3 regions of the Massilia sp. P1_C10 genome follow, and region 2 is predicted to be linked to each of the others. Evidence: predicted binding sites of a transcription regulator. Region 2 holds the regulator's gene; each other region holds the start of a gene.
What was found. The regulator FNR, encoded in region 2, switches genes on or off when oxygen is low (the NO sensors DNR and NnrR bind a similar motif). The targets are predictions, from matches to a motif close to TTGATNNNNATCAA.

Region 1 (10,151 bases), on a different contig from region 2:
AGCTGGCGGCCTACTCGCAGGTGGCTGAAACCGGCTGGTTCGTGGTCGCCACCATCCCGCAAAGCAAACTGACGATCGAAGCGCAGGAAGTGCGCGACAAGAGCATCCTGATCGGCCTGGCCGGCTTCGTGATTTCGATCGTGTTCGCGGCGATCCTGGCGCGCAGCATCTCGGCGCCGCTGGAGCGGCTGATGCAGAGCATGCGCGACACGGAGCGCGGCAACTACGCGCGCCCGCTGACGCCCGAGGGCAGCGACGAGCTGACAGTGCTGACGCGCCAGTTCAACGAGATGGCCGGCACGGTCGCGCGCCAGCACGAAGAGCTCGAGGAACGCGTCAGCGAGCGCACGCGCGACCTGGCGGCGGCCAACGACAAGCTGGCGGCGCTGTCGATGACGGACAGCCTGACCGGCATCGCCAACCGGCGCCGCTTCGACGAGGTATTCGCTCAGGAGCTGCTGCGCTCGACGCGGGCCAAGGCGCCGCTGGCGCTGCTGATGCTGGACGTGGATTTCTTCAAGGCTTACAACGATCATTACGGCCACCAGGAAGGCGACGCCTGCCTGCGCCGCGTGGGCGAACTGCTGCAATCGCATGCAAGGCGGGCGAGCGACCTGGCCGCGCGTTACGGCGGCGAGGAGTTCGTGATGATCGCGGCCGAGACCGACGGCGCCACGGCGATGGCGCTGGCCGAAACCATCCGCGCCGCGGTCGAAGCGCTGCAGCTGGAGCATGCGCGATCGCCGCTCGGGTTCCTCACGGTGAGCATCGGTGTGGTGTCGCTGGTGCCGGACGAAGCAACCAGCGCGGGGCAGATCCTGCGGCTGGCCGACCAGGCGATGTACCGGGCCAAGGACCAGGGGCGCAACCAGGTGGCGATGGCGCGCAGCCGCGTTGCCGAATGAAGATGGGGTCAGGTCCGCGAGGCGAGCCCCCTGGACTGTCGGCGTCACGAACTGTAATTGCCCGCTCGTAAACCTGAATACAACTTAACGGAACTCAAAATCGATTTTTTGCCATCGCGTAACTTCACCAATGATTCTTCTCAGCAAGGAGTTGATGATGGCGAACGATGCGGATCAGATCTTGCAATGGTGCGAGGAAGAGTGGGACAGGTGGAAGAGCGACTGTAGCGGATTCGTAAAGGCTGTCAGCACTCGAGCGGGCGAATCATTATTTGGCCGAGCAAATCAGATCATCGACTTCCTTGGGACGTCGAACCGGTGGGAGAACCTCGGTGCGGATGCCGCTACCGCGACAGCGCGTGCGGTCAGCGGCTCACTGGTAATAGGCGGCTTGAAGCAGCGGCCAAATGGCCACGTCGTGATTGTGGTGAAGTCGGCGCCACTAAACTATCCGGTGGGGTATTGGGGACGATTAGGGGCCGTAGGCAGAAAGAATACGACCGTGAACTGGAGCTGGAATCGGCGCGACCTCGCGCTCGTTCATTATTTCGCCGCAGTGTTGTGATGGCCGCTTCCATATCCGTAAGATGGGGGAGCGCGCTCGCATTGTGCGCTGTGGCGGCGAGTGCAGCGAATGCCGAATGCAGGCTTCGTCCGGTGACGCCTGTGGGAAGCACAGCCCAGGCCAACGGGCAAACCATTCAATTGGGCGTCGCTGACGACGCAATCCGTCCTGTTGCCTGGCAGGGGCCTCTGATGGCCGATGCATGCACGCTCGATCTCGGGATTATCGAGGGACCGCTGATGATGGCGAATGCCAGGATGCTTTACGTGCCAACCTTTTCCGGCAGCGTACGGCGATTGTTCCTGGTGGATTTGCAAGCCTGCAAAATACGCTGGCAGAGTGCAGCGTTTTCGGGGAAGCTAGACATCGCGCCGCGCTCCCTGTTACTCGGAGACAGGCGTATTGCGATCGACTCGCATTGCAGCCCGGTTGGGTCGAAGAAGTAGATTCTGTCCGCGCCGCGAACCAAGGACTGGGTCAGGTCCGGCGGACCTGACCCGGTTTTTATCGGCGCGCTTCGACTATTACAGGTCTTTTGCGGGCGGCTTGACCGGGACGAAGGTCAGGTCGGCGAAGTCGAAGCTGAAGTCGGTCTCGGTCGACACCGGCGCCATCTTCATGCGCTCGATGCTGCCATCGGGATTGAGCGAGAACGTGACGTAGGCGTCGGCGTTGAAGTTGCGCTCCTTCCAGCGGACGATGAAGGTGTCGTGCTGGAAGTGCTCCAGCGCCCCCGTCAGGTCCGGCGTGCGCGAGAAGCTCAGCACGTGCTTGCCGCCCTCTGGCTTGATCGTCACCTTGCCGTACCACGCGTCCTGGTATTCGCCGTCATAGGCGGCCAGCGCCAGCGACGGCTGCGACTTGCCGGCGCGCTTGCCGGCCGCGCCCTTCACGCGCGCCAGCTCCTTCTCGTGCGCTTCGCGCGTGACGTCGCCGTAGCGGCCGATCCAGTCGGTCGGCGTCACGCCCAGATAGTGATCCAGCATCCGGTACTGCAGCGACGCCATCGCCGGGCTGCTCTCGGCATTGGTCAGGATCGCGATGCCCAGCTTCGCTTCCGGCACCAGCGTGACCTGCGAATAGAAGCCCTGCAGCGCGCCGCCGTGCATCGCGATCTTCATGCCCTTGTAGTCCTTGAGCTGGAAGCCCAGTCCATAGGCGCTGAAGTTCGGACGCGTCGCGGCCAGGGCCGGCTTCGGCTCGTTGATCTTGATCGGCGTCTGCGCGGTCCACATCTCGCGGCTGCGCGCCTGGGTGTACAGGCGCTTGTCCGAGCCTTCGAGCTTGCCTTCGTTCAGCAGCACCGTCATCCAGCGCGCGATGTCCTCGGCGTTGGTGTTGATGCCGACCGCGCCCTCGCCGTTCGGCACCGGCATCGATTTGACAGCGGTGATCTTGTCGTCGACCTTGGCGTGCGCGTTGGCCTGGTTGGCCACGCCGGCGTTTTGCGCCAGGCTGGTGGTGGTCGAGGTCATGCCGACCGGCGCCAGGATTTTCTCGCGCACCGTCTCGCCCCACGACTTGCCGGACTTCTGGGCGATGATCTTGCCGGCCACGATGTACAGCAGGTTGTCGTAGGCGTAGCTGTTGCGGAAGCTGGTCGCCGGACGGATGTAGCGCAGCTTCTGGATGATCTCGTCGGACGTGAACGTCGTCGTCGGCCACCACAGCAGGTCGCCGGCGCCCAGTCCCAGTCCGCTGCGGTGCGTGAGCAGGTCGCGCACCGTCATTTCGTGCGTGACGTAGGCATCATACATCTGGAAGTCGGGCAGGTGCCTGGTCACCGGGTCGTCCCACGCGAGCTTGCCTTCGTCGACCAGCATGGCCAGCGCCACGGCGGTGAATGCCTTGGAGTTGGAGGCGATCTCGAACAGGGTCTTGCCGTCGACCGGCTCCGGCCTTCCCAGCTTGCGCACGCCGAAGCCTTGCGCCGCAATGACCTTGCCGTCCTTGACGATGGCGATCGCCATGCCTGGCACGTCGAAGGTTTTCATCGAGCGCAGCACGTCGGCTTCGAGATTGAATGCGGGAGCGGCGATGGCAGCACTGGCGGCGGCCGCAGGTGCTTCGGCGAAGGCGCCGAAGCTGGAGAAGGCCAGCAGCAGCGCTGCGGCGAGGCGATTCATCGGGACCATGTCTTCCTTAGTTTGAAACGGGCGCGAGCAGAATAGCACTTTCGTCCGGCGGGCGAAAGCGGGGATACTTGACTACGCAAGTATTTTAGCTCTGCTATGATCGGCCTCCCCTTTCCTGGATCATTGCATGGACGCATTCCTCGTATCGACCGGCATCGTCGCGCTGGCTGAAATCGGCGACAAGACGCAGTTGCTGGCCTTCCTGCTGGCCGCCAAATTCCGCCGCCCGGTGCCGATCGTGCTGGGCATCTTCGCGGCGACCATCGTCAACCACGCGTTCGCCGCGGCCGCCGGCGCCTGGGTCAGCAGCGCGCTCGGGCCGGACGTGATGCGCTGGGTGCTGGGCCTGTCCTTCCTCGGCATGGCGGCCTGGATCATGGTGCCGGACAAAATCGACGAGGACGAGGCCAAGCTGGCCAAGTACGGCGTGTTCCTGACCACGCTGATCGCGTTCTTCCTGGCGGAGATGGGGGACAAGACGCAGATCGCCACCGTGGCGCTGGCGGCGCGCTATTCGTCCACCATTGCAGTGGTGGCTGGGACGACGTTCGGGATGATGCTGGCGAATGTGCCGGCGGTGTACTTCGGCGAGCGCATCGCGAACCGGGTGCCGCTGCGCGTGGTGCACGGGATTGCGGCGCTGATTTTTGCGGCGCTCGGTGTCGCGACGCTGCTGGGAGCGGGCGCCAGTCTCGGATTCTGAGATGGAGGTGGAGCAGGGGTTTAGTGAAGCGAAGCTTCGCTCCTGCGGAACGGTCGAGCCCTGCAGGGCTCGACTCCTTCCAGGTCCGCAGGACCTGACTCCTCCTCTGCTTACTGCGTGGTCAGGCTGACGTCGTCGATGATGAACGAGGTGTCCAGCGTGGAGTCTTCGATGCCTTCGAAGTAGATCCGCACCGTCTGGCCTTTATACGCGGTCAGGTCAAACGTCTTCTGCAGGTATGACGCGCCTTTGTTCAGGTTCGAGTAGGTCGCCAGGGTCGCGAGCACGGCGCCGGTGCTGCTGCGCACCTGGACCTTCAGGGTGTCGTAGGCGCTGGTCGTGGTGGTCTCGCTCGATACTACCTTCAGCCAGAAGCTGAGCGACGCAGACGTCACCGTCGATGGAATCGCGACCTGCTGGTACGCTGTGTCGGTATGCACCGCGCCGTAGCCGTCGAGCCATGCCTTCCAGGTTCCGGCGTGCGCCGGCTGCGTCGCATCCGAAGTGATCACGCCGCTCGAGGCGGTCCACGATGAGGCGCCCGATTCGAAGCCGCCGTTGACGATCAGCTGCGTGGCCGCATTGCTGACGCTGAAGCTGGCCGCGCTCGACGTGGCGACGTTGCCGGCGGCGTCGTAGGCTTTCGCGGTCAGCGAATGGCTGCCGTTGGTCAGCGTGGTCGAATCGAGCGTCATCGAATACGGCGAGGTGTTGTCGGCGCCTTTCAACACGCCGTCGACGTAGAACTCGACGTTGGTCACGCCCACGTTGTCGCTGGCCGTAGCCGACAAGGTGATGGTGCCGCTGGCGCCGCTCTCGCTTGCGCTGACGGTCGGCGCCGTGGTGTCGGGCGTGCCGTTGCTGACGCTGAATGTCGTCGTCGTGGAAGTGCCGACGTTGCCGGCCGCGTCGTAGGCCTTGGCGACCAGGCCATGGCCGCCGTTGGTCAGCGTAGTCGAATTGAGCGTCATCGAATACGGCGCGGTGTTGTCGGCGCCCTTCAACACGCCGTCGACATAGAACTCGACGCTGGTAACGCCGACGTTGTCGCTGGCCGAAGCCGACAAGGTGATGGTACCGCTGCTGCCGGTTTCGCTGGACGACACGGTCGGCGCCACGGTGTCGCTCGACGAGGTCTGGGTGACCCAGATCGGCGCCGACCACAGGATCTTGCCGTCGTTCTGCGTGACCTTGGCGTAGTAGAAGTGCTCGCCGTTGGCCGGGGTGATGGTGGTGTTGGCGCTCGTCGACAGCTGGGTCACGGTGCCGTTGCGGCCCGGGACGCCCTCGTAGATCAGCGAGGTGGTGACGGTCTTGCCGCCGCTGCTGGCGAAGTTGGCCACCAGGTTCAGCGCGCCGCTGTTGGTGAAGCGCTCGCCCATGATGTGGCCGTTCGCGGTCAGCACCAGCTGCGAGCCCTTGTCCATCGTCGCGAACACGCGGCGCGCCTGGAGCGCGGCGATGAAGCTGGCCTGCGTCAGCGCGGTGCCGTTCGGGATCAGCACGCCGGTGCGGTTGGTGTACGAGGCGCCCCAGTTGGCGCAGTGGTTGTCCTGGTTGGTGGTGAAGGCGATATGGTAGCCCGCTTCGAGCGCCTTCTTGCAGGCGCCCTCGTAGGTGCTGTTGCTGGTCTCGGTCTCGGTGGTGTTGGTCGAGAAGGCCGAGGTGTTGAGCACCTCGCACATCGCCATTGCCTGGTCGCCGTCGGCGGTGTAGCCGAACGGGACGGCGTTGACGAGGAACTGGCCGGTGCCGGACGGGTGGTTGAACTGGCCGATCCAGCCGCGCTGGCGCATCAGGGTGTACATGCCGGCATAGTCGTTCTTGGTGGTGAAGGTGTCGGCGATCAGCTGGCCGCCGCTGTTGTACTCCCATCCCAGCAGCTCATTGCTGTTGAAGACGTTCATATGACCGCCATTGGTGATGACGCCCCACTCCATGCCGTACACGCCCAGGAAGTTCGGATTGGCGGCGTTGAAGCTGGCCGCGGCGCTCAAGCCGGACTGGTACAGCGCCTTGGCGACGGCCGGATCGGCCGACGCGTTGGTGTTGTCCGAGCCGTCGTACATGTGGTTGTGCTCCGACGTCATCAGGATGTCGAGGCCCTTGTTCATCGCGTAGGTGTAGGCTTCGGCCGGTCCGCCGGCGGTGCCGGACTGGGGATTCTGGGCGCCGACGCAGGACGACAGCGCGCCGCCGCCGTCGCTGTGGTTGGTCTGGCTGTGCAGGTTGCCGAAGTAGACCGTGTACGGCAGCGAGGCCGGCGCCGGCGCGAAACCGTTGACCTGGCTCGCAGCCTTGGCGTCCGCCCTGGCCGGCTTGATCGACGGCGCCGGCAGCGCCTGGAACGCGGGCATCACCGGCGCATCGAGCTGGCCCACTGCGATATCCCACTCCTGGTCGACGCGCTCGTCGCCGCCGGCCGCCAGCATCGCATCGACCTGCGCCTCCGTCACCTTGCCCTTGATGGCGGCATCCTGCGACACCGCGGCCAGGCGCACCTGGTAGACGCCGTCGCGCATCGCGCGGCTGTCGTCGCGGCCGGCCCAGCGCACCGGCACCTTGACCGCCTTGTTCGACAAGGCCTCGACGCCGTGCCAGCGCTGCACCACCTCGCCCGACGGCGCCACGATCTCGAGGCGCCACACCACGTCCTGCGCCGTCGCCACGTGCGGATACTCGAACTGAAGCGTGAAGGTGCGGCCGTCGGTGGCGCCGTTGCCGGTGTACGGCGCGTGCAGGGTAGCTTCGAATTCGCGGTGGTCCGCTTCGGACGCGATGACGGCACTGGCGGCGCTCAGGGCGAGCAGGATGGCAAACCGCGGCAACAACTTGGTGGTGATGGCACGACGCATTGGATTTCCCCGTATCTGTAAATTGTTATGTGAGATGGGTGAAGCCAAGCAATGTTGAGCGGCAATCGTGTCTTTGTCATGACATTCCAATGACATTAGAAAATGCTGTGGCAAAAATGATGAAAATGTCAATTTCTGGACAAAAATCGGCGTAATGTCTAAAAATTCGCGCTTCTCCGCGTTATTGCTGGGTGACCCACACCGGTGCGGACCACAGCATGTTGCCGTCGTCCTGGGTCAAGCGGACGTAGTAGAAGTGCTCGCCGGCGGCCGGCGCGATGGTCGTCACCGGCGTGCGCGACAGTTCACCAACCGTGCCGTTGCGACCCGGGACGCCCTCGAACATCACCACTGACGACACGGCCTTGCCCTGCGTGCTGGCGAAATGCGCGACCAGCGACAGCGGCCCGCTGTTGACGAACCGCTCGCCCATCACGTGGCCGTTGGCGGTCAGCACCAGCTGCGATCCCTTGTCCATCGTCGCGAACACGCGGCGCGCCTTGAGCGCGTCGAGGAAGGCGGCGTGCGTCAACGGGGCGCCCGTCGGCAGCAGCACGCCGGTGCGGTTGGTGAACGACATGCCCCAGTTGGCGCAGTGGTTGTCCTGGTTGGTGCTGAAGGCGACGTGGAAGCCCGCTTCGAGCGCCTTGTTGCAAGCGAATTCGAAATTGCTGCGGCGGGTTTCCGATTCGGTGGTGCTGGTCGAAAAGGCGTTGCTGTTGACGACCTCGCACAAGGCCATCGCGGCGTCGCCGTCCCGCGTGTAGCCAAACGGGACGCCGTTCACCAGAAACTGGCCGGACTGCGAGGGGTGATTGAACTGGCCGACCAGGCCGCGCTGGCGCATCAGGGTGTACAGCTTTGCGTAGTCGCTCCTGGGCGTCAGCGATTCGGCCAGCAGCTTGCCGGCGCCGTTGCGTTCCCAGCCAAGCAGGCGGTTGCTGTTGAAGATGTTGAGGTGGCCCCCGTTGGCGATCACGCCCCATTCGAGCGCGTACACCGCGAGGAAGCCCGAGTGCGCGGAATTGAAATCCTTCGCCGCGTTCAGGCCCGCGCGAAACAGCGCCTTCGCCGCGGAGGGCGTGGCCGCGGGATTGGTGCCGGCCGAACCGTCGTACATGTGGTTGTGCTCCGAGGCGACCAGCAGGTCGAGGCCGTGATCGCGCGCGTAGGCGAAGGCTTCAGCCGGGCCGTGCGTCGAGCTTTGCGGCTCCTGCGCGCCGGTGCAAGTGGCGAGGTCGCCGCCGCCATCGCTGTGCGAGGTCTGGCTGTGCAGGTTGCCGAGGTAGACGTCGAACGGCAGGCTGCCCGGCGCCGGCGCCATCGAAAGCGCCCCTGGACGTCGCGCCAGCGCGCTAAAGGCGGGCATCGCCGGCACGGCGGCGCGGCCGACCGCTATCTCCCAGCTTTGCTCGACGCCCTCGCTCGCGCCGGCCGCGCGGGCCGCGGCGCGCAGGCGCACGCGGTAGATGCCGGCCGGCGCGGCGGCGCTGCCGATGCGGCCATCCCAGCGCACGTCGACGCCAACCGGGTCGCGATACAGCGACTGCTCGCCATGCCATTCGCGCGCGGTGCGGCCCTCGGGCGCAATCAGCTCGAGCGTCCACGCGACGGTCTGCGGCGCGGCAACCAGCGGGTAGTCGAATGCGAGGCTGAAGGTACGCGGCTCGCCGGGGGCGGCTTCGCCGTGGTACGGCGCGTTGAGGGTCGCGCCGAATTCGCGGTGGTCGGCTTCGGACGCAGAGGCGCCGGCGCACAAGAGCAAAAAAAGGAAGGGGATGCGGAGAGTGGAGAACATGCTTGCCCCGTTTGCTGGTTGCGATCGGCAATTTGATGATCGCAAGCTGGCAAATCGGCAAGTTGATGCGAGAACGGCAATAGTCGAGTGCCGTTGATGCCTAGTTGATATTGATTAATTGGAAAGCAGAAGGAATTTCTGGATACCAATCCGCGGCGCGGACCAAGGGCGGGGTCAGGTCCATCGGACCTGACCCGGGTTTGTCGCCGCCGCCCGAAAGCTTAGAAGTGCGCTTCGGCCCGCAGCATCGGCGTGCTCGCGCGCTGGCCTTTGCCGCCGGTGGTCGCCGCGGTGTTGCCGAACTTGTTGTTCCAGTACTGGTACTCGACGCCGATGCGGAAGGTGTTTTTCTTCGCGCCGACATAGTCGCCCACGTCCATCATCAGCTGCATGTCGATGTTGGTCTCGGTGCCGGTCTGGTTGCCGACTTCATCGCGGCCCTTCGGCGCGATCAGGTTGGCGAAACCTTCGAACTTGATGCGGTCGGCGACCGGGATGCCCCACGCCGCGGTCAGCATCGGATGGATCTTGTAGGTGTAGCGCCCGGTCAGGGTCGAGATCGGCGCGAAGGCGCCGCTCGGCGCATTGCTCTCGTGCAGAACCAGCAGGCTGGTATTCAGGAAGCCAGGCACTTTCCACATCAGCGTCGGGCCCAGCACCAGCATGCGCTTGCGCGAGTTGTAGCCGACGTCGTTCTTGGAATTCCAGTCGAAGCCGCCGGTGATGCCGACGCCCGATACCGGACCGAAGCCCATGTCGACGCCGCGCACCTTGCCGATGTCGAGTGTGTTGCGGTAGAGCGCGTAGACTTCCTGCGCGCCCGAGCGCTGGGTCAGCGAACCGGGATCGCTGGAGTCCGACTGCAGCAGGTCGACGTTGAAGAAGTTGCTGCCGTATTGGTAGCCGCTGGCGTGGGTCAGCGCGAAGATGTTCTTGCGCACGTCAACCGGGTTGAACGGCTCGGCGAATTTGGTGCCGACGCGATAGCTGATGGAGGTGTCGCTCCACTCCGCCGCGGTGGCGGAGGTGGAGGAAACGAGCGCCAGGGCGGCGACGATGAGGGATGATTTAAGTGACATGATGAGCTTTCGACACCGAAGTAAGCCCGGTGTTCATTGAGGGAGCGGGCATGTTACAGCGCATCAACCCTGTCGGGCTACCTGCAAACGCACCTCATGCGTCCTTCCGTC
Region 2 (10,151 bases):
CGGCCACCTCGAGGCCCGACAGGCCAGGCATGCGGATGTCGAGGAAGGCGACGTCCGGCTGGCTGGATGCGATCGCCTCCAGCGCCGAGCCGCCGTCCTCGCACGCGGCGACCACCTCCAGCTCCGGCCACGCCTCGGCCAGCATCTGCAGCAGCGCCTCTCGCAGCAGCGTTTCGTCTTCGGCGATCACGCAGCTGGCCATTACACGCTCCGCGGCACGGTGATGGTGGCGGCCACGCCGGCCGGGAAATTGGCGACGATGGTGAAACCCGCCGCCGCGCCGTACGCCAGGCGCAGACGTTCGCGCACATTGCGCAGGCCGATGCCCGTGCCGCCGCCCTCGGCGCTGAAGCCGCGCCCGTCGTCGGCCACCGTCACCGCCACCGAAGTCTCGAGGTCGCGCGCCAGGATCCACACCGTGCCGCCGGCGGTCTGCGGCTCCAGACCGTGCTTGATCGCGTTCTCAACCAACGTCTGCAGCATCATGGTAGGAAACGCCACTTCGCGCAGGTGCTCGGGCACGTCGATCTGCAGCTGCAGGCGCGTACCCATGCGGATCTTCAGGATGTCGAGGTAGGCGCGCGCCCGCTCCAGTTCCTCGCCGATGGTCGACAGCGCGTCTTCGGTGCGCGGCAGCGAGTGGCGCAGGTAAGTGATCAGGTTGCCGAGCATCTGGTCGGCGCGCGCCGGGTCGCTGCGCGTCAGCAGCTGGGCGCTGGCCAGCGTGTTGTACAGAAAGTGCGGCTCGACCTGCGCATGCAGCAGCGACAGCTTGGCAACAGTCAGCTCCTTCTCCGTCGCGGTCTGGCGCGCCGTGACCTGCTCGGTGCGGCGCCGCTCGGCGACGCGGCGGGCAATCGCGCGGCCCAGCGCTTCGGCGTTTTCCAGGTTGGTGCCGTAGTCGATGAAGAACCAGTCGGTCCAGGCGGCGCGCTCCGGCTCGCAGATCAGCGTGACGCTGCCGGCGTCGCCGTTCGGCGTGACCGTCATCAAGATCTGGTTGCGCAGTGTGTGCAGCGTGGTGATGTGCTTCCACGAGACCGAGTCGCCCGGATAAGGATTGACGCGCTCGACGCGCGCCCGCACCTGCAGGCTGTCGCGCGCCGATTCGACGTTGCGCACGCCGGGCAGTTCGCGAATCGCGGCGTCGACCAGGTCGAATGCCTCGCCCGCTTCGAGCGGGATCTCGATCTGGCGGCGCTGGCGGCGCGACAGGCTGGAGGCATCGACGCCGCCGGCGATCAGGCGGACCCGCCGCACATGCGAAAACGCGCCGGTGATGGTGATCGCGGCCACCAGGAAACCGGTTAATACGATGATGCCGCCGTCGCTGTGGCGGAAAAAAGTCTCGTGCAGGGCGAGGGCCAGCGCGATATAGGCCGTCATCCATGCGACGGTCAGGCGGGTAACGAAGAATGTGCTCGAAATCATGATAGTTCCTGGTGGTTGGATGATCGCACGATAGCAATCGTCCCGCATCCCGGCCGTGATTATCCGATGAAAGCCGGGTTCCGGCGACTGAAACCCGGAATCCGCGGACCAAGTTTTCGTTACGGAAACCAACTAAATGATGATAAGCAACAAAACGGGCTGCGTCCACTGCTTGCACACTGGAAACCTGTCGAGCACTAGCCGACCGATACCCAACTACCAGGAGCCATTCGTGCAAAAGCAAATCCAGAATCAGCGCAGCATCCTTCGACTCGCCGTCTTCGCGGCCTGCGCGCTGGGCGCCTCCGGCAGCGCCTTAGCGGCCAACGCCACCGCAACTTCCAGCGCCACCGTGGTCAGCCCGATCGCGATCACCAAGGCAGCCGACCTGGCGTTCGGCAAATTTGCCGCGCCGGCCGCCGGCTCGGTGACCATCAGCACCAGCGGCGCGCGCACCATCGGCGGCGGCGTGGTGGGAGTCAGCGGCGGCACGCTTGCCGCGGCGCGCTTCGACGTCACCGGCGACACCGGCGCGACCTACAGCATCGCGCTGTCCGGCACGACGGTGCTGACCTCCGGCTCCGACACGATGGCATTCGCCACCGTCAGCGATCTCACGGGCGCAAACGCCATCACCGGCAACGTCGCCAGCGGCACGCTGACGGGCGGCGCCCAATCGGTCTACGTGGGCGGCATCCTGACGGTGGGCGCGAGCCAGCCGGCCGGCAGCTACACCGGCACCGTCATCGCGACGGTGGAGTACAACTAGCACCGCACGCCCCGATGAGCCAACGCGCCGGCCGCTTGCGGCCCGCCGCCTTCGCAGCGCTGCTGGCACTCGTGCCCGCGGCGCGCGAGGCGTCGGGCCAGTCGGCCATTGTGCTGTCGAACACCCGCGCCCTCGAATTCGGCCGCTTTGCCGCGGGCAGCGGCGGTGCCGTCACGATCGCTCCGGCCAGCGGCGCGCGCAACGGCAGCGGCGGCGTGCTGCTGCTCGCCTCTCCCACTGCGGGCCAGGCCAGCTTCAACGTGTCGAAAACCGCCGGCGCCACCAGCCAGGCCATTTCGATCTCCCTTCCCGCCGATCACTCGGTCACGCTGTCCGGCCCCGGCGGCCAGATGGCGGTCACCAGCTTCGCCGCGGCGCCGGCCGCCATCGCCCTCGTGCCCGACGCCGGCATGACGCTGTCGGTCGGCGCCACCCTGGTCGTGCCCGACCGCCAGCCGGGCGGCAGTTACGCTGGCGCCTTCAACATCACCGTCAACTACGAGTAAGGAATCGATCATGGCTATCCCATCCATCGTCCGCGCCGCCCTGCTGCTTTGCCTTCTGCTGGCCGGCCAGGCGCGCGCCGACCTGATGCTGTTTCCGACCCGCGTGGTGTTCGACAAGAACTTGCGCGCGGCCCAGGTGGAGCTGATCAACAACGGCAGCGAGCCGGCCACCTACCGCCTCAGCCTCGTGAACCGGCGCATGGGCGAAAACGGCGAATTCCACCCGGTCGACACGCCGGCCGCGGACGAACTGTTCGCCGAGCCGATGCTGCGCTTCTCGCCGCGCCAGGTCACCGTGCAGCCGGGCGCCTCGCAGACGGTGCGCCTGATGCTGCGCAAGCCGGCCGAACTGCTTGAGGGCGAATACCGTTCGCACCTGCAGTTCGACCGTCTGCCCGACGCCGCCGGCGGCGCCAGCATCGAGTCGAAGGCGGCCGCCGCGGACGGCATCGACGTGCAGCTGACCGCGCTGGTCGGCGCCTCGATGCCGGTGATCGTGCGGCACGGCGCCACCAGCGGCAGCGTGACCCTGTCCCACCTCGAGATGAGCGGCAAGACGCTGTCGATGCTGTTCGAGCGCAGCGGCAACGCCTCGGTCTACGGCGACCTGACGGTCAGCTTCACGCCGCACGGCCGGCGCGAACAGCAGCTCGGCAAGATGGGCGGGGTGGCCGTCTACGCGCCCAACAAGCAGCGCCGCGCCAGCCTGCCGCTGCAGATTCCGGCCGGCATGGCGCTGGCCGGCGGCACGCTGCAAGTGAGCTACCGCGAACGCCCCGACGCCGGCGGCGCCGTGCTGGCGCAAGCCAGCCTCGCCCTGCCCTGAGCTCGACGTCGTGGACAGCCGGCTCGCGCGTGCGCTGGGGCTCGCCGCGCTGCTGCTGCTGCTGCCCCTCGTCGCGTCGGCGGCCAAGCCCGACGACGGCGCCTCGATGCTGCTGCTCGAGGTGCGCCTCAAGCGCCACGTGCTGGCCGAATCGGTCACCGCCTGGCAGTATCCCGATGACGTGCGCCTGCCGCTGGGCGAACTGGCGCGCCTGCTGACGCTGGCCGTCAAGGTCGCGCCTGGCGAGGGCCGCGCCGCCGGCTACCTGCTGTCCGAGCAGCGCACGTTCAGCCTCGATGCGGCGCGCGGCGAAGTGCACATCGACGGCCGCACCCGGCATGTCGACCCCGCCGAACTGCGCATCGAATCCGACGACATCTACGTGCCGAGCCGCCTGCTGGCGCGCTGGCTGCCGGTGGACCTGAAGATCGACATGTCCAGCCTGGCCATCGAAGTCACGCCGCGCGAGCAGCTGCCGCTCGAGGCGGGGCTGGACCGGCGCCAGCGCGGCATACGCGCCGGCGGCCCCGCGCCTTACGTCGATCCCGGCTACCCGCGCCTCGCTTCGCCGTATGCAATGGCGAGCGTGCCGTTCATCGACCAGACCATCGCCGCCGACGTCGCGCGCTCACCAACCGGCCGCCGCGCCGACGGTTCGTACACCGCCTACCTGACCGCCGACCTGCTCGGAATGCAGGCCTCCTTGTTCGCGTCCCGGGGCCTGAGCAACGACGCCGGCGGCACTCTGCGCCTGACCGTCGGGCGGCGCGACCCGGACGGCGGCCTGCTCGGCCCCCTCGGCGCGCGCACCGCGCTGGCCGGCAGCATCGCCGTCCCGGGCATCGACAACGTCTCGCGCACCAGCGCCATCGGCAACGGCGCCGCCGTCAGCAACCGTCCGCTCGATCAGCCCACCCGCTTCGACCGCCACACCTTGCAGGGCGACCTGCCGCCCGGCTGGGACGTCGAACTGTATTACAACGAGGCGCTGGTCGGCTACCAGCAGTCGCGCGCCGACGGCAAATACGGTTTCGACGATCTGCCGCTCGCATACGGGAACAACGACTTCCGGCTGATGTTCCATGGTCCGCTGGGACAGGTACGCGTCGAGCGGCGCAGCTTCCTGCTGGAGCAGTCGGCGGTGGCGCCCCGCGCGCTGTATTACGACATTGCGGCGCATCGCGACGGCGACGGCGTCAATCGCGCGCTGGCGCGCTTCGACTGGGGCGTCGCCAGCTACCTCTCGGCCAACGGCGCCGTCACGCGCGTCGGCGAGCGCCAGTACCTGCAGGCCGGCCTGCACAGCTACTGGCGCGCCTTCATCCTGAGCGCCAATGCCGCCCGCGCGGACGACGGCGGCCGGCTCGGCCAGCTGACCCTGAAGACCCGGCTGGGCAACATGGCCATGAGCGCCAGCCGCGCGGTGCTCGACGACTTCACCAGCGAGACCTTCCCCGGCGGCGCCGGCCAGGTGCATGCGCGCGACGAGCTGCGCGCCGACGGCGCCCTGCTGCCGATGCTCCCGGCGTCGCTGCTGGCGCGGCGCGAGTCGCTGGCCTCGGGCGTGCGCAACCTCGACGCGCAGGGCCGCGTGTCCTGGATCCGCAACGGCATGGCGCTGACCAATTCGCTGCGCTGGCAGTCGCTGGCGGGCGCGCGCACGGCGGACGGCGCGATCCGCCTCAGCCGCCGCGTGGCCGGCATGGGCATCAGCGGCCAGGTCGATTTCGGCGTACTGCCGCTGCGCGCCCTGTCGGCGATTGCAATCGCGGCCGACCGCAACCTGGCCGACGGCTATCTCGCCAACATCGGCGTGACCCGCTCCTTCGTCGACCGCACGGTGCGCGTCACCGGCGGCATCAACAAGAGCCTTGGCAGCTACGGCCTTGGCGTCACCGCGTTCTGGTCGAGCCGCCGCGAGATGGGCGTCGGCGCGCGCCTGTTCGTCGCGCTTGGCCGCGAGCCGCGCCAGTCGCGCTGGCTGGCCGGCGCCCAGCCGATGGCCGGCAGCGGCACCGCCTCCGTGCGGGTCTTCCTCGACAAGAACCAGAACGGCGTGATGGACGCCGGCGACGAAGCGATCAAGGGCGCCGGCTTCACCGTCAATGGCGGCAACCACCTGGCGCGCACCGACGCCGCCGGCTTCGCGTGGCTGGACCGGCTGCCGCCCAACGTCAACGTCGACATCGGTTTCGACCCGAGCACGCTGGACGATCCACAATGGGTGGCGCGCGTCAAGGGAGTGCGCGTGGTGCCGCGGCCGGGCAAGGTGGCCGCGATCGACTTCGCCGTCAGCGTCAGCGGCGACGTCGACGGCACCACCTGGCTGCTTGAGAAAGGCGCCAAACGCGGCATCGGCGAGCTGCAGGTCGAGCTGGTCGACGCAGCCGGCAGCGTTGCGGCCGCTGTCCGGAGCAACGCGGACGGCTCGTACGTGATCCCGTACGTGCTGCCGGGTCGCTACCAGCTGCGCATCGCGCCGGCCCAGCTCGAACGCCTGCGCCTGGCGCAATCCGGCGCGCCGGCCGTGACCATCGGCCCGGACGGAAACTCGCTCAACGGCCGCGATATCGTCGTCAGCGCGGCGCCGCCCTAGCCGCCCGAGCGCGCGCCCCGGCCCGGCGGTTTTCAGTATCATGGCCGTTTCAAAGGGGACTTTGCGATGAAGCCATTCACGCTCCGATGCGCCGCCTTCGCCCTCGCCTGCCTGTGCGTGGCGGGCTGCAAGGACAAGCACGATCCGCTCAAGCCGACGGTCGCCACACCGGCCATCACGACGCCGGCCGCATAGCGCCAGGCCGGCCGCGCGCGCGTTTTTCGCCACTTGTCGGTGCGCGACAGGGTAAACTGTCGCCCGTTCCCTTCCATTAGCAGGTATTTTCCATGTCGTTTGACTCCCTTGGACTGATCGATCCGCTGGTCCGCACCCTGGCCGAACTTGGCTACCAAACGCCGACGCCGGTCCAGCTGCAGGGCATTCCCGCCGTGCTGGCGGGCCGCGACGTGATGGCCGCCGCCCAAACCGGCACCGGCAAGACCGCCGCGTTCGCGCTGCCGATCCTGCAGAAGCTGACGATGGAGGGGACCAGGGTCGCCGCCAATTCGGTGCGCGCGCTGGTGCTGGTGCCGACCCGCGAACTGGCCGAGCAGGTGCACCAGAGCTTCCTGGCCTACGGCGCCAGCCTGCCGCTGCGCACCCACGTCGCGTACGGCGGCGTCAGCATCAATCCCCAGATGATGAAGCTGCGCAAAGGCCTCGACCTGCTGGTCGCCACACCGGGGCGCCTCCTCGACCTGCACCGCCAGAACGCCGTCAAGTTCGACCAAGTGCAGGTGCTGGTGCTCGACGAAGCGGACCGCATGCTCGACCTGGGCTTTTCGCGCGAGCTCGATGCGGTGTTCGCCGCCCTTCCGGCGCGGCGCCAGACCTTGCTGTTCTCGGCCACCTTCTCCGACGAGATCCGTGCGATGGCCGGCAAGCTGCTGCGCGACCCGCTCGGCATCGAAGTCAGTCCGCGCAACACCACCGTCAAGGCGATCGCGCAGTGGATCGTCCCGGTCGACAAGAAGCGCAAGCCGGAACTGTTCATGCACCTGCTGAAGAAGAAGCGCTGGGGCCAGGTGCTGGTGTTCGTCAAGACCCGCAAGGGGGTCGACGCGCTGGTCGACACCTTGCAATCGCACGGCATCCCGGCCGACTCGATCCACGGCGACAAGCCGCAGCCGGCGCGCCTGCGCGCGCTGGAGCGCTTCAAGGCCGGCGACGCGCGCATCCTGGTCGCCACCGACGTCGCCGCGCGCGGCCTCGACATCGACGACTTGCCGCTGGTGGTCAACTTCGACCTGCCAATTGTGGCCGAAGACTACGTCCACCGCACCGGCCGCACCGGCCGCGCCGGCGCCTCGGGCGAAGCGGTGTCGCTGGTGTGCGCCGACGAAGTCACGCAGCTGGCCGCGATTGAAGTGCTGACGAAACAAACGCTGGAGCGGGTCGAGGAAGCGGGTTTCGAGCCCGATCATCGCGTGCCGGTCACGAACACCCGCGGCGAAGTGGTGAAGAAGCCGAAAAAGCCGAAGAAGCCCAAGGGCGACGCCAAGGTCACCGAGGTGGACGTGCGCTTCGCGCGGCGCTAGGGAAAAGCCCGGGCGGCGCTGGCAGTGTCCGCCCGTCAGCACTATAATGGAAGCGTCCCCCGCAGAACGGGAATCACGAGTCCGACCACGTGAACCATCCACGGCCCTTTGCCATCGCGCCGCCCTTCCGCGCGAATGGATTCAAGCCGAGCTGCGCAGCCTGTAGCTCGGATCAGCTGTGTTTGCCTTCAGGACTCGATGAGGACGACTTCAGTTTGCTCGACGCCGCTATCGGCCGCCGGCGGCGTGTGGCGCGCGACGAACGCCTGTACCAGATGGGCGAGCCGTTCCGTAATCTTTACGCCATCCGCTTCGGACACTTCAAGACCTCGCAGGTTAACGCCGCCGGTGAGCAGCAAATTACGGGCTTCCAGATGGCCGGCGAGCTGCTCGGCCTTGACGCGATTGGCGGCGGCCACCACCACTGCGACGCGGTGGCGCTGGAAGACAGCGAAGTGTGCGAAATCCCGTTCGACGAGCTCGAAGAGCTGTGCGGCCACCTGCCCGCGCTGCTGCACAACTTCCATCGTCTGATGAGCGACGAAATCACGCGCGAGCAGAACGTCATGCTCCTGCTGGGCAATATGCGCGCCGAGCAGCGCCTCGCAGTCTTCCTCGTCAACCTGTCGGCGAGGTACGCCGCGCGCGGCTATTCGGCCACCCACTTCCAGCTGCGCATGTCGCGCGAGGACATCGGCAACTACCTGGGACTGACGATCGAAAGCATCAGCCGGCTGCTGTCGCGCTTCAAACAGCTTGGCTTGCTGAAGGTCGACAAGCGCGACGTCACGCTGCTGCAGCCGGAACTGCTGCGCGCGATGGCGGCCGGCACAGGGCATTGCAGCCCGTTGTCGTGACCTCCTCCAGCGGAAGGACATAAGCGCATCGTTCGCTCCTTCGGCGCCAGCGCAACCTCGAAGCCGAAGCACTTCACCAGCCCGATCACCCGGGTATTCTGGGGCAGCGCCTCGCTGACGATCCCGCATCTTCCGCGAGTGCGGCAGTACGCGATCGGTGAAGCGCGCCAGATGTGACGGCGACCCCAGCTCGCGCACGCACACGAACAGCCGAAGCGCAGCTCGTAGCGTGAGCATCCTCCCAAGGCAAGCCCGAACCATACCGGCTTGGCCAACCCGTCCCGGCAACGTGCTCCAGCCCTATCGCGAATTTCGCCTAAGCATTTTTGCGATAACTCAAATCGAAAAACTGTTATAGGGAGCAAGATTTCCTTCGATCCAACCTTGGAACAGCAGCGCCGCTCAACGGAGATCGCGACATGACAGGCATCCCGCTTCCCAATCCGTTCGCTGGTCTTAGTGGAGCGAATCGTCCATTCGCCTGCGCTTCGCTACCGATCGTGGACTGGCCGAAAACCAGCTCCTGGTTAAGAATGTCAGCGGCGGCGAAGCGATTTGCGGAGGGATCGAGTACCGGCTGCTGTGTGTTTCGCTAGAAGCCGGGATGTCGCTGAAGCAGTTCACTGCATTGCCGGTTGAACTGCAATTTCTCACAGATCGAGGCAGCACAGCTACCAAGGCGCTAGCCCCCTTTGCTCCACGCTGTACTGCCTTGTGAAAATTGCACATTCCATGGTGTGGGCTGCAAAATGAGTTCTTCACGACAATCAACCAAAACCGTCGCTTTTACGGCACTGATTTTCTTCTCAACACCGTTTCTGAACGCCTGCGATCATCCAGTCCAGTCATCAAAGAGGCCCAGCATGACGGCTCTATCATCACGACTTGAACCACTCTTTAAAAGAACGAAAAAGATTTGCTTTGGGCAATTTATTGTTGAAATACCTTCGACTGCGAATGCGGTCTTCGGGCCTACAGATGTGGATTTCCCCATCGATTTCCACTCGGGTGAAGCACATACAATATCCACACGTATAAATGCTCAACTCGTAGAGATTGAAAAGAACCGAATATTTTTGAAGGGTAGCGCGCTCGCCGCTAGCGATTCTCTGTTCGGCAAAGTTATTGATGGCGCAGCTCCCGGCCAGAAATTAGTTTTTGGCTACAGAGACCAAGGATCTTACACAGTCGAATCTTTCATTCCCATTGGCGATGATCTATTTATTCAACACGGGGCATCCCATCCCAAGGACGACTCGGTTAACAGCTTAAACAAGACCGCGACATTACTACGGCTCCGCGCCGACGACGAGTCCCCTACGGAAACAGGTGTTTGCATAGAAGGCGGTTTCGTTGCTTTGCAACCCGAATTCGAACGTGCCTCGATCGGAGTAAGGTTGAAGGAGTTTCCAGATGTCCATTTTTCCGTCGCCGTCGTCAAGAACCAAGACTACCTCATTGAGTCAAGCGGATTGGAAAAACGTCTGGACGCCGCCGCGAAGGAAGGTGGCAGCTGGTATTCCCGGATAAAATTTTTCCGCCGTGGCCCGCGGCAGTTAGGCAACTGGAATGGTTTTGAAGTTCTTGCCCGCAAGCCGGCACAGGAACACACAACCGAATCGCACGAG
Region 3 (10,151 bases), on a different contig from region 2:
CCGTTAACAGAAGCTTATTTGTCCAGCACGATGCGCAGCATGCGGCGCAGCGGTTCGGCCGCGCCCCACAGCAGCTGGTCGCCAACCGTGAACGCGGACAGATATTCGCCGCCCATCGACATTTTGCGCAGGCGTCCGACCGGGATCGTGATGCTGCCGGTGACGGCCGCCGGCGACAGGTCGCGCATCGACGCTTCGCGGTTGTTCGGCACCACCTTCACCCACTGGTTGTTCGAGGCGATGATGTCGTTGATTTCGTCCAGCGGCACGTCGCGCTTCAGCTTGATGGTCAGCGCCTGCGAGTGGCAGCGCATCGCGCCGATGCGCACGCACAGGCCGTCGACCGGAATTGCCGGCGTGCCGAAGCCTTCGCCCAGGCCGAGGATCTTGTTGGTCTCGGCGCCGGCCTTCCACTCTTCCTTCGACTGGCCGTTGCCCAGGTCCTTGTCGATCCACGGAATCAGGTTGCCGGCCAGCGGCACCCCGAACTGTTTGGTCTCGTCGGCGGACATGCCGTGCTGGATCGCCAGCACGGTGCGGTCGATCTCGAGGATGGCCGACGCCGGATCGTCGAGCAGGCCGCGCACTGCGCCGTTGATGGTGCCAAATTGCGTCAGCAGCTCGCGCATGTGCTGCGCGCCGCCGCCCGATGCGGCCTGGTAGGTCATCGACGACATCCAGTCGACCAGCTTGTGCTCGAACAGGCCGCCCAGGCCCATCAGCATGCACGACACGGTGCAGTTACCGCCGACGAAGTTCTTGACGCCCTTTGTCATCGCGTTCTTGATGACGTCCAGGTTGACCGGGTCGAGCACGATCACGGCGTCGTCGTTCATGCGCAGGGTCGACGCGGCGTCGATCCAGTAGCCGTTCCAGCCGGAGGCGCGCAGCTTCGGGAATACCTCGCTGGTGTAGTCGCCGCCCTGGCAGGAAATGATGATCTCGCATTTCGACAGCTCGGCGATGTCGCTCGCGCTTTTCAGCGTGGTTTCGTTTTTCGCCATCGCCGGCGCTTTGCCGCCCGGGTTCGAGGTGGTGAAGAAAACCGGTTCGATGTGCTCGAAATCGCCCTCGTCGCGCATGCGCTGCATCAGGACCGAACCGACCATGCCGCGCCAACCTACCAAGCCTACTAATTTCATCATCATCTCTCTTATCAGTTTCTGTGCAAAGGCGGGGTCAGGTCCGGCGGACCTGACCCCATGTTTCAGTTGGCCAGCGCTTTCACCACCGCGTTGCCCATTTCCTCGGTACCGACACGCGTCGTACCCTCTTCGTAGATGTCGGCGGTGCGCAAGCCGCGCGCCAGCACCGACTTGACCGCGTTCTCGATGCGCGCCGCCTGCGCTTCGCGGCCCAGCGAGAAGCGCAGCATCATCGCGGCCGACAGGATGGTCGCCAGCGGATTGGCAATGCCCTTGCCGGCGATGTCGGGCGCCGAACCATGCGACGGTTCGTACAGCCCTTTGTTATTCGCGTCCAGCGACGCCGACGGCAGCATGCCGATCGAGCCGGTCAGCATCGCGGCGCAGTCTGACAGGATATCGCCAAACATGTTCCCCGTCACCAGCACGTCGAATTTTTTCGGCGCGCGCACCAGCTGCATGGCGGCGTTGTCGACGTACATGTGGTCGAGCGCGACGTCCTGGTATTCCTTGTGCACGTCGGTGACGATGTCGCGCCAGAACTGGAAGGTCTCGAGCACGTTGGCCTTGTCGACGCTGGTAACGCGGCGGTCGCGCTTGCGCGCGGCCTGGAAGGCGACGTGGGCGATGCGGCGGATTTCGGATTCCGCGTAGCGCATGGTGTCGAAGCCTTCGCGCTCGCCCTTGAACGGGCCGTCCGGGCATTCGCGCACGCCGCGCGGCTTGCCGAAGTAGATGTCGCCGGTCAGTTCGCGGATGATCAGGATGTCGAGGCCGGACACGACTTCGGGCTTGAGCGTGGAGGCGCCGGCCAGTTCGGGATACAGGATCGCGGGGCGGAAGTTGGCGAACAGCGAAAGCTCCTTGCGCAAGCCGAGGATCGCCTGCTCGGGACGCAGCGAGCGCTCGAGCGCGTCGTATTTGAAGTCGCCGACGGCGCCGAACAGCACCGCGTCCGCGGATTTGGCCAGCGCCAGCGTGCCTTCGGGCAGCGGGTGGCCGTGGGCGGCGTAACCGGCGCCGCCGACGTCGGCGGTCTCCATCTCGAACTGCTCGCCCAGCACGTTCAGCACCTTCACCGCTTGCGCCATGATTTCGGGGCCGATGCCGTCGCCGGGCAGGATTGCGATCTTCATGTTCTTGTTCTCGTAGTGTTGAATTCTTAGATGACGTTGGCAAGCCAGGGCTGGCTGGCCAGGTGGCGCTCTTCGAAGGCGCGGATCTCGTCGGCGTGGCGCAAGGTCAGGCCAATGTCGTCGAGGCCGTTCATCAGGCAGTATTTGCGGAACGGATCGATCTGGAACTGGTAGCTGATGGCGCCGTCGGACGTCGATACGCGCTGCTGCTCGAGGTCCACCACCAGGCGGAAGCCGGGGAAGGCCTTGACTTCGTTGAACAGGTGGTCGATCTGCGATTCGGGCAGCACGACCGGCAGCAGGCCGCTCTTGTAGCAGTTGTTGAAGAAGATGTCGGCGAAGCTCGGCGCGATGATGGCGCGGAAGCCGTACTGGTCGAGCGCCCACGGCGCGTGTTCGCGCGAGGAGCCGCAGCCGAAATTCTTGCGCGTCAGGAGAATTGAGGCGCCCTGGTAGCGCGGCTGGTTCAGCACGAAGTCGGGATTGAGCGGACGGCGGCTGTTGTCCTGTCCCGGCTCGCCGTGGTCGAGATAGCGCCATTCGTCGAACAGGTTCGGGCCGAAGCCGGTGCGGTGGATCGACTTGAGGAACTGCTTCGGGATGATGGCGTCGGTGTCGACGTTGGCGCGGTCCAGAGGAGCCACCAAGCCTTCATATATCGTAAATTTGTCCATGACCTCGGGATGCTTGCTCAGTATGGGCTCCCGCCTGCGGGAGCGACGTGGTGGTAGTTTTGCTTTCAGCCCAGCGCGCGAACGTCGACGAAATGGCCGGTGATGCCGGCCGCCGCCGCCATTGCGGGCGACACCAGGTGGGTGCGTCCGCCCTGTCCCTGGCGACCTTCGAAATTGCGGTTCGAGGTCGAGGCGCAGCGCTCGCCCGGTTCGAGCCGGTCGGCGTTCATCGCAAGGCACATCGAGCAGCCCGGCTCGCGCCATTCGAAGCCGGCGTCCTTGAATATCTTGTCGAGGCCTTCGCGCTCGGCCTGGGCTTTCACCAGGCCCGAACCCGGGACCACCAGCGCGAGGCGCACGTTCGAGGCGCGCTGCTTGCCGCGCACCACCGCCGCTGCCGCGCGCAGGTCTTCGATGCGCGAGTTGGTGCAGGAGCCGATGAAGACCTTGTCGATGCGGATGTCGGCGATCGGCGTGTTCGGCTTCAGGTTCATGTAGACCAGCGCCTTTTCCATCGCGTCGCGCTTGACCGCGTCGTGTTCCTTGTCCGGGTCGGGCACGCGGCCGTCGATCGAGGTGACCATCTCGGGCGAAGTGCCCCAGGTGACCTGCGGCTTGACCTGGGAGGCGTCGAGCGTGACGACCAGGTCGAATTTGGCGCCCGGGTCGGTGTGCAGGGTGCGCCAGTAGGCGACCGCCATATCCCAGTGCGGGCCGGCGGGCGAGAACGGGCGGCCCTTGACGTAGTCGATGGTGGTGTCGTCGACGCCGATCATGCCGGCGCGCGCGCCCGCTTCGATCGCCATGTTACAGACCGTCATGCGGCCTTCCATCGACAGCGAACGGATCGTCGAGCCGCCGAATTCGATGGCGTAACCGGTGCCGCCGGCGGTGCCGATCTTGCCGATCACGGCCAGCACGATGTCCTTGGCGGTGACGCCGGCCGGCAGCGCGCCGTCGACCTGCACCAGCATCGATTTCGATTTCTTGGCCAGCAGGGTCTGCGTCGCCAGCACGTGCTCGACTTCGGAGGTGCCGATGCCATGCGCGAGGCAGCCGAAGGCGCCGTGGGTGGAGGTGTGCGAGTCGCCGCAGACAACCGTCATGCCGGGCAAGGTGGCGCCCTGCTCCGGCCCGATCACGTGGACGATGCCCTGGCGCGCGTCGTTCATGTTGAAGTAGGTCAGGCCGTAGCTTTTCGCGTTGGCGTCGAGCGTTTCGACCTGCAGGCGCGAGGTGGGATCGGCGATGCCGCCCTTGCGGTCGGTGGTCGGCACGTTGTGGTCGGCCACGGCCAGGTTGGCGGAGGTGCGCCACAGCGGGCGGTGCGCTGCACGCAGGCCGTCGAACGCTTGCGGGCTGGTGACCTCGTGGACCAGGTGGCGGTCGATGTAGAGGACCGTGGTGCCGTCGTCGTCGGCACGCACCACGTGCGATTCCCAGAGTTTGTCGTAGAGCGTTTTATTCATGTCTTTAAGGTCGAACTTAAGATGAAACGACTGCGTGGATCAGGTAGCTCGATTGATTATGCCATATTTGTGCAGTGCGTCAGCAGGGGCGGCCATTTTGAACATAATTTGCATTTAATTCGATTTATGCAAATTCCCTTTGCAATCGCAATCCGTTTTGCAAATAAAAAATGCCCGCCGGGTGCCAGCGGGCATTTTCATGTGTTTCTGCGGTGCGGGATTTTTTCGCCCACGCACCGATTTTGTGCAACTAATTTACGCCGCGAGCTTCACCGCTCCCCGGCAGCCGTCCATCAGGAACGACAGGCCGACCACCAGCACCAGTTCGCCCTCGGCCGAACGCGCGGTGCCGGTGATGCCTTCGACCGCGATCGCGGTCATCGGCTTGATCACCAGGTCGGCGGTGCCGTCGACCGCGGCGACCGCGAGGATGTACGGCTGCGGCGCGGCGACGACGATGCCGACCTTCTCCGAACACGGCTCGTAGCCGAGCGACGCGGCCAGCGAGCGCACCGGCAGCGGACGGCCCTGGTCTTTCAGTACCGGGGCGCCGCCGACGTTCATGAAGGTGTCCGGCAGTTCGACGACGCGCTGGACCACCGCCATCGGCAGGGCCAGCGCGGCGCCGGAAGTCGACACCAGCATGGTCGGCACGATCGACAGTTCGATCGGCAGGCGGATCGCGAACTTGGTGCCGTGGCCCAGCGAGGAGTCGATGTGGATCGCGCCGCGGTTCTTCTCGACGGCGGTCTTCACCACGTCCATGCCGACGCCGCGGCCGGACACCGAGGTGGCCTGCTCCTTGGTCGAGAAGCCAGGCAGGAATACCAGCTGGTAGGCTTCTTCGTCGCTCGGGGCGCCGTTCTCGTTGATCAGGCCTTTTTCGAAGGCCTTCTTGCGCAGCGCGGCCGGGTCCATGCCCTTGCCGTCGTCCTGCAGCACGATCATGACGCTGTTCGCTTCCTGCCATGCCTTGAGCGAGATGAACGCCTTTGCCGGCTTGCCGGAGGCGACGCGCTGCTCGGGCGATTCGACGCCGTGGTCGAGCGCATTGCGCAGCATGTGGACCAGCGGGTCGTACAGGCTGTCGACGACGACGCGGTCGACTTCGGTCTCGGCGCCTTCGATGGTCAGCTCGACGTCCTTGCCGAGGTCCTTGGCCAGCTCGCGCACCAGGCGCGGGAATTTCTGGAACAGGCGGCCGACCGGCTGCATGCGGGTCGCCAGGGTGGCGCGCTGCAGTTCGGCGGAGTAGCGCGAAGCGCGTTCCAGCGTTTCGGTCAGGGTCGCCATCAGGCCGGCGGCGGGGCCTTCGAATTTGAATTGCAGCAGGCGTTCGAGCAGCACGGCGGCCTGGTTGGCGGCCTGCACCGATTCGCCGGCCACTTCCAGCAGCGCGTCGAGCTTGACGGCGTCGACGCGGATCGAGTCTTCCTTGGCCGGCGCGGAGGCGGCGCGGAATTCCTGCACCTTCTCTTCGCGGCGATCCACGCCGTCCCATGCCTGCTTGGCGGCGACGGCGGCAACCGACAGCGGCGCCGTTTCGACCGCGGCGGCGCGGGCTGCGGCGACGCCTTCGTCGCGCGCGCTGACGGCCGGGGTGTAGGTCCCGGCGGGCACCACGGCCATGTACATCGCTTCCCAGTCCAGTCCATCCGCGCCAGGCGTAGTGACGACAGGGGCGGCGGCGACCGGCGCGGGCGCGGGTGCGGCGGCGGGCGCCGGCGCGGCGGCCTTGGCCGGCACGTTGACTTTGCCTTCGATGGCGTCGACCAGGATGCGTTCGAGCGAGTCCGGCATCGACGCCAGCTGCTCCGGCGCGGCGCCGTTATTCAGGTCGGTCAGCTGGTCGGCGACGAAGCCCGACGCCTGCAGCGCGGCCTCGATCGCCAGCGGGGTGACCGGCGCGGCGCCATTGCGCAGCGCGTCGAACAGGTTTTCGGTCAGGTGGCATGCCGCCACCATCGCCGTCAGGTTCATGAAGCCGGCGCCGCCTTTGATCGTGTGGAACGAGCGGAACACCGCGTTGAGCGTTTCCTTGTTGTCAGGATCGCGCTCGAGCCGCAGCAGGTGCTCTTCCACGTTGACCGCCAGATCCATCGCCTCGACGACGAAATCCTTGAGCATATCGTCCATCAGAACCCCAGATCGGCAAGAAGGTCGTCGACATTATCCTGGTCCAGCGCCACCGACGGCACCGACGGGCCGGACATCAGGGCCGGCTTGGCGGCCGCCAGCTTTTCGCGCACCGCCGGCGGCGCGTTATCGCGCAGCAGCTGGGCGAGATCCTGCTCGACCGTCTTGGTGATCGCGACCACTTTCTTGATCAGCTGGCCGGTGATGTCCTGGAAGTCCTGGGCCATCATGATGTCGAGCAGGCGGGCCTTTTCGGCGTCGGTCGCGGCGGTCACCTTCCTGGCGAACTCGCGCGAATCGCCGGCCAGGGCCTTGAACTGGTCGATCGACAGCTTGCCGTCGAACAGCTCGGTCCAGCGCGTTTCCATTTCCCTGGCCTGCTTGGACAGCACGTCCTGGGCCGGCATGCCGTCGTCGAGGGTGTTGAGCACCTTGTTGGCGGCCTGTTCGGTCAGGGTGGCGACGTATTCGAGACGGTCCTGGGCGTCGACGATCTGCGACGACGCTTCGGTCAGGGCCTTGTCGTAACCCAGTTCGCGCAGCGAGTCGTGCAGCAGGCGCACGATGCCGCCGAGGCGTTCGAACATCGGATTGGCGGAGCCGTCGGCCGACGCGGCGGTATCGGCCGGCGCTGCCTCGGCAACCATCGGCGCGGCAGGCGCGACCGGCTGCGCGGACGCTACCTGGTCGAACAATGCCTCGAGGTCGTCTTCGGCGGCGGCCGCGGCGACGGCAGGCTGCGCCACCGGCGCGACGTCGCGCTGGGCGGACACCTCGTCGAATAGTGCGTCGAAATCATCAGCGGCGTTGCTCATACCTGCTTCTCCATAATTTGCTAATTTTGCAATGAATCATTGCGGTGTCGGGGTGGGGCTGTGCGGGGTTCGGGCAAAGCGGATGCGACCTTTAGCCGCGTTCCCCCGAGTTTAGCAGCGTAGTTGCCGTTGGTAAATCTCCTGTCGCAAGGCTTGATTGATTTCAAGTGGGAAACTTATTCCGATGCCAATCAAATCGCGCGATAGCAACACTTTGGGGCCAGGAAGTGTTGTATTTCGACGCGCAGGCGAACCGCATGAGGCCGCGACCGGCCGCGCGGCATTAATGGTTGAGCAAGATCAATCGTGTGCGTTCTTACAATAGGCGAAAGCCAAACTACAATACAAAATGACATGTCTTGTCGGAGGAGCTCACCATGTACCGGAAAATTCTGATCACGACCGATGGCTCGGCCGTGTCGAAGCAGACCGCCTGCGCCGGGGTCAAGTTCGCCCAGCAGATGGGCGCCGAGGTCCTGGTGCTGTTCGTCGCGCCCGAGTACCAGTATCCGGTGTACGTGGAAATCATCCCGCCCTCCTACCCGATCGAGGAGGAGTACGTCGAGACCATGGAGCGCACCGGGGCCGAGCACACCGCGCCGATCGAGGCGGAGGCGCAGAAATGCGGGCTGGTGCACAGCGCGATGACCGCGTTCGCCGACTCGGCCGCGCTGAAGATCGTCGAGGTGGCCGAGGAGCGCGGCTGCGACTTGATCTTCATGGGCTCGCACGGGCGCAGCGGCTGGGGCCAGTTGTTGCTTGGCAGCGTCACCAACAAGGTGCTGTCGCACACCCAGAAGCCGGTGCTGGTGCACCGCCTCATCAAGGAACCGGGCAGCTAGTCCAGCAGGGCGGCTTCGTCAACCTATCACTTCCTGTATTGCGCCCTGGCGCAAGATGGACGTACGCTTAGGTGTACGCCAGGCCGGTTTGCAACCCTCTTATTTATATGGCGACCTTATGATCCGCATTGTCATCGCTGACGACCACACGATCATGCGCGAAGGACTCAAGCGCATCCTCGACGGCGCCGCCGACATCGATATCGTCGGAGAAGCCATCAACGGCTTCGAAGTGCTCGCACACGTGCGCCAGGGCGGCTTCGACCTGCTGCTGCTGGACCTGTCGATGCCGGGCCGCAGCGGGGTCGACCTGATCCGCCAGATCAAGAACGAGGCGCCGAAGCTGGCGATCCTGATCCTGACCATGCACGAGGAAGAGCAGTACGCGGTGCGCGCGATCCGCGCCGGCGCCCAGGGCTACCTGACCAAGGAAAGCGCGGGCACCCAGCTGGTGGGCGCGATCCGCAAGGTGGCGTCGGGGCGGCCCTACATCAGCACCGAGGTGGCCGAGCAACTGGCGTTGAACATCATGACGCCGAACGAGCAATTGCTGCACAAGCAACTGTCGGACCGCGAGTTCGAGGTGTTTTCGCTGCTGGTGGGCGGCAAGTCGATCACCGAGATCGCCAACAGCCTGCACCTGTCGGTGAAAACCGTTAGTACCCACAAGACGCGGATCATGCAGAAGATGGGGATGACCTCCCTGTCGGAGATGGTGCAGTACGCCGTCGCGCACCGCCTGCTGTCGCCTTTCAAGACCTGAAACGGCGAAAAGAATTAGACAACGGCGCCACGGTTTTGTGCCATTCGTGTCGCACCCAGGGTACCTGGTATTTCCCTATCACTTTATTTGCAGTTTCGCGCGAGCTGCGGGTTTCACTCTGGCGCGAGGTCGTCGACGTAAGAGTAGTCCTACACTTTCGCGCCGCTTCCTACCGTCAGATTCAGGGTTCGCTGATATCCATGCCGGACTCGTGTTGGCATACTGAATTCAGCGATCCGACTTGCTCGCGGTAATTTTCATTTACGTGAGTTTGGCCCAGCGCACTGTTCCATCACTGTTGAAGCACCGGTCCCTGCAGTTCCCGATCGATGTTCCCACTCGTGATCGCCTGCAGCCTGAAACTAAAAGTTCCTTCACATGGAGATGAGAATAATGTCCACGCAAACGTCAGAACCACGTTCCCCTTCCTCGTCGACCATGCACTCGTCGCCGATGGAAGCCGGCCGCCAGCGCCAGGGACGCCTGTGGTCGAACCTGAAAGAAGTCTGCGACCTGCTCCATATCACCGCCGCGGTCTCGGTCAACACCGAAGAATTGCTGTTCCAGCACGTCCAGTTCAAGACCGGCCAGCGCGTGCACACCATCGGCCAGTCCTTCGACACCCTGTACATCGTCAACTCCGGTTTCCTCAAGACGGTGCTGATCGACGAATTCGGCAACGAGCAGGTGCTGAGCTTCCCGATGAAGGGCGACATGCTCGGCGTGGACGGCATCCACACGCGCCACTACGCATCGGAAGCGGTGGCGCTGTCGGACTGCGACCTGATCCTGCTGCCATTCAAGAAGCTGACCGCGCTCGGGCGCGTGCACCAGGAACTGGAAAACGTCATGTACGGCGTGATGAGCCGCGAGCTGGTGCGCGAGCAGGCCATGATCGGCATGCTCGGCGCCCTGTCGGCCGAGGCGCGGGTGGCGCGCTTCCTGGTGTCGCTGGCCGACCGCTTCGCCGCGATGGGCTATTCCAGCAAACTGTTCAACCTGCGCATGACGCGCCACGAGATCGGCAGCTATCTCGGGCTGACGCTCGAGACGGTCAGCCGCACGCTGTCGGCGTTCAATGAAATCGGCCTGATCACGGTGGACCAGCGCACCATCGGCATCAAGGACGCCGAGGCGCTCAAGACACTGCGCCGGCTGCCGCCATCGCGCT

Region 1: the regulator FNR is predicted to act here: its motif matches at 9,066-9,079, upstream of AC1D02_RS21120 (CehA/McbA family metallohydrolase).
Region 3: the regulator FNR is predicted to act here: its motif matches at 7,666-7,679, upstream of AC1D02_RS06960 (universal stress protein).

The regions. Positions count from the first base shown of each region.
Region 1 covers NZ_JBFUAC010000013.1:43,842-53,992, reverse strand. The annotation lists gene AC1D02_RS21150 (sensor domain-containing diguanylate cyclase) at 1-905, shown strand, start outside; gene AC1D02_RS21145 (hypothetical protein) at 1,060-1,470, shown strand; gene AC1D02_RS21140 (hypothetical protein) at 1,470-1,916, shown strand; gene AC1D02_RS21135 (serine hydrolase) at 1,995-3,605, opposite strand; gene AC1D02_RS21130 (TMEM165/GDT1 family protein) at 3,733-4,308, shown strand; gene AC1D02_RS21125 (Ig-like domain-containing protein) at 4,419-7,163, opposite strand; gene AC1D02_RS21120 (CehA/McbA family metallohydrolase) at 7,345-8,961, opposite strand; gene AC1D02_RS21115 (outer envelope protein) at 9,183-10,040, opposite strand; gene AC1D02_RS21110 (glycoside hydrolase family 94 protein) at 10,104-10,151, opposite strand, start outside.
Region 2 covers NZ_JBFUAC010000005.1:203,732-213,882, forward strand. The annotation lists gene AC1D02_RS13095 (LytR/AlgR family response regulator transcription factor) at 1-202, opposite strand, end outside; gene AC1D02_RS13100 (sensor histidine kinase) at 202-1,431, opposite strand; gene AC1D02_RS13105 (DUF4402 domain-containing protein) at 1,664-2,200, shown strand; gene AC1D02_RS13110 (DUF4402 domain-containing protein) at 2,215-2,706, shown strand; gene AC1D02_RS13115 (fimbrial biogenesis chaperone) at 2,717-3,532, shown strand; gene AC1D02_RS13120 (MSCRAMM family protein) at 3,543-6,128, shown strand; gene AC1D02_RS13125 (hypothetical protein) at 6,195-6,323, shown strand; gene AC1D02_RS13130 (DEAD/DEAH box helicase) at 6,416-7,666, shown strand; gene fnr (fumarate/nitrate reduction transcriptional regulator Fnr) at 7,756-8,523, shown strand; gene AC1D02_RS13140 (T6SS immunity protein Tli4 family protein) at 9,387-10,151, shown strand, end outside.
Region 3 covers NZ_JBFUAC010000002.1:568,804-578,954, forward strand. The annotation lists gene asd (aspartate-semialdehyde dehydrogenase) at 15-1,142, opposite strand; gene leuB (3-isopropylmalate dehydrogenase) at 1,208-2,281, opposite strand; gene leuD (3-isopropylmalate dehydratase small subunit) at 2,308-2,955, opposite strand; gene leuC (3-isopropylmalate dehydratase large subunit) at 3,021-4,424, opposite strand; gene AC1D02_RS06950 (chemotaxis protein CheA) at 4,680-6,560, opposite strand; gene AC1D02_RS06955 (protein phosphatase CheZ) at 6,560-7,375, opposite strand; gene AC1D02_RS06960 (universal stress protein) at 7,753-8,217, shown strand; gene AC1D02_RS06965 (response regulator) at 8,336-8,980, shown strand; gene AC1D02_RS06970 (Crp/Fnr family transcriptional regulator) at 9,434-10,151, shown strand, end outside.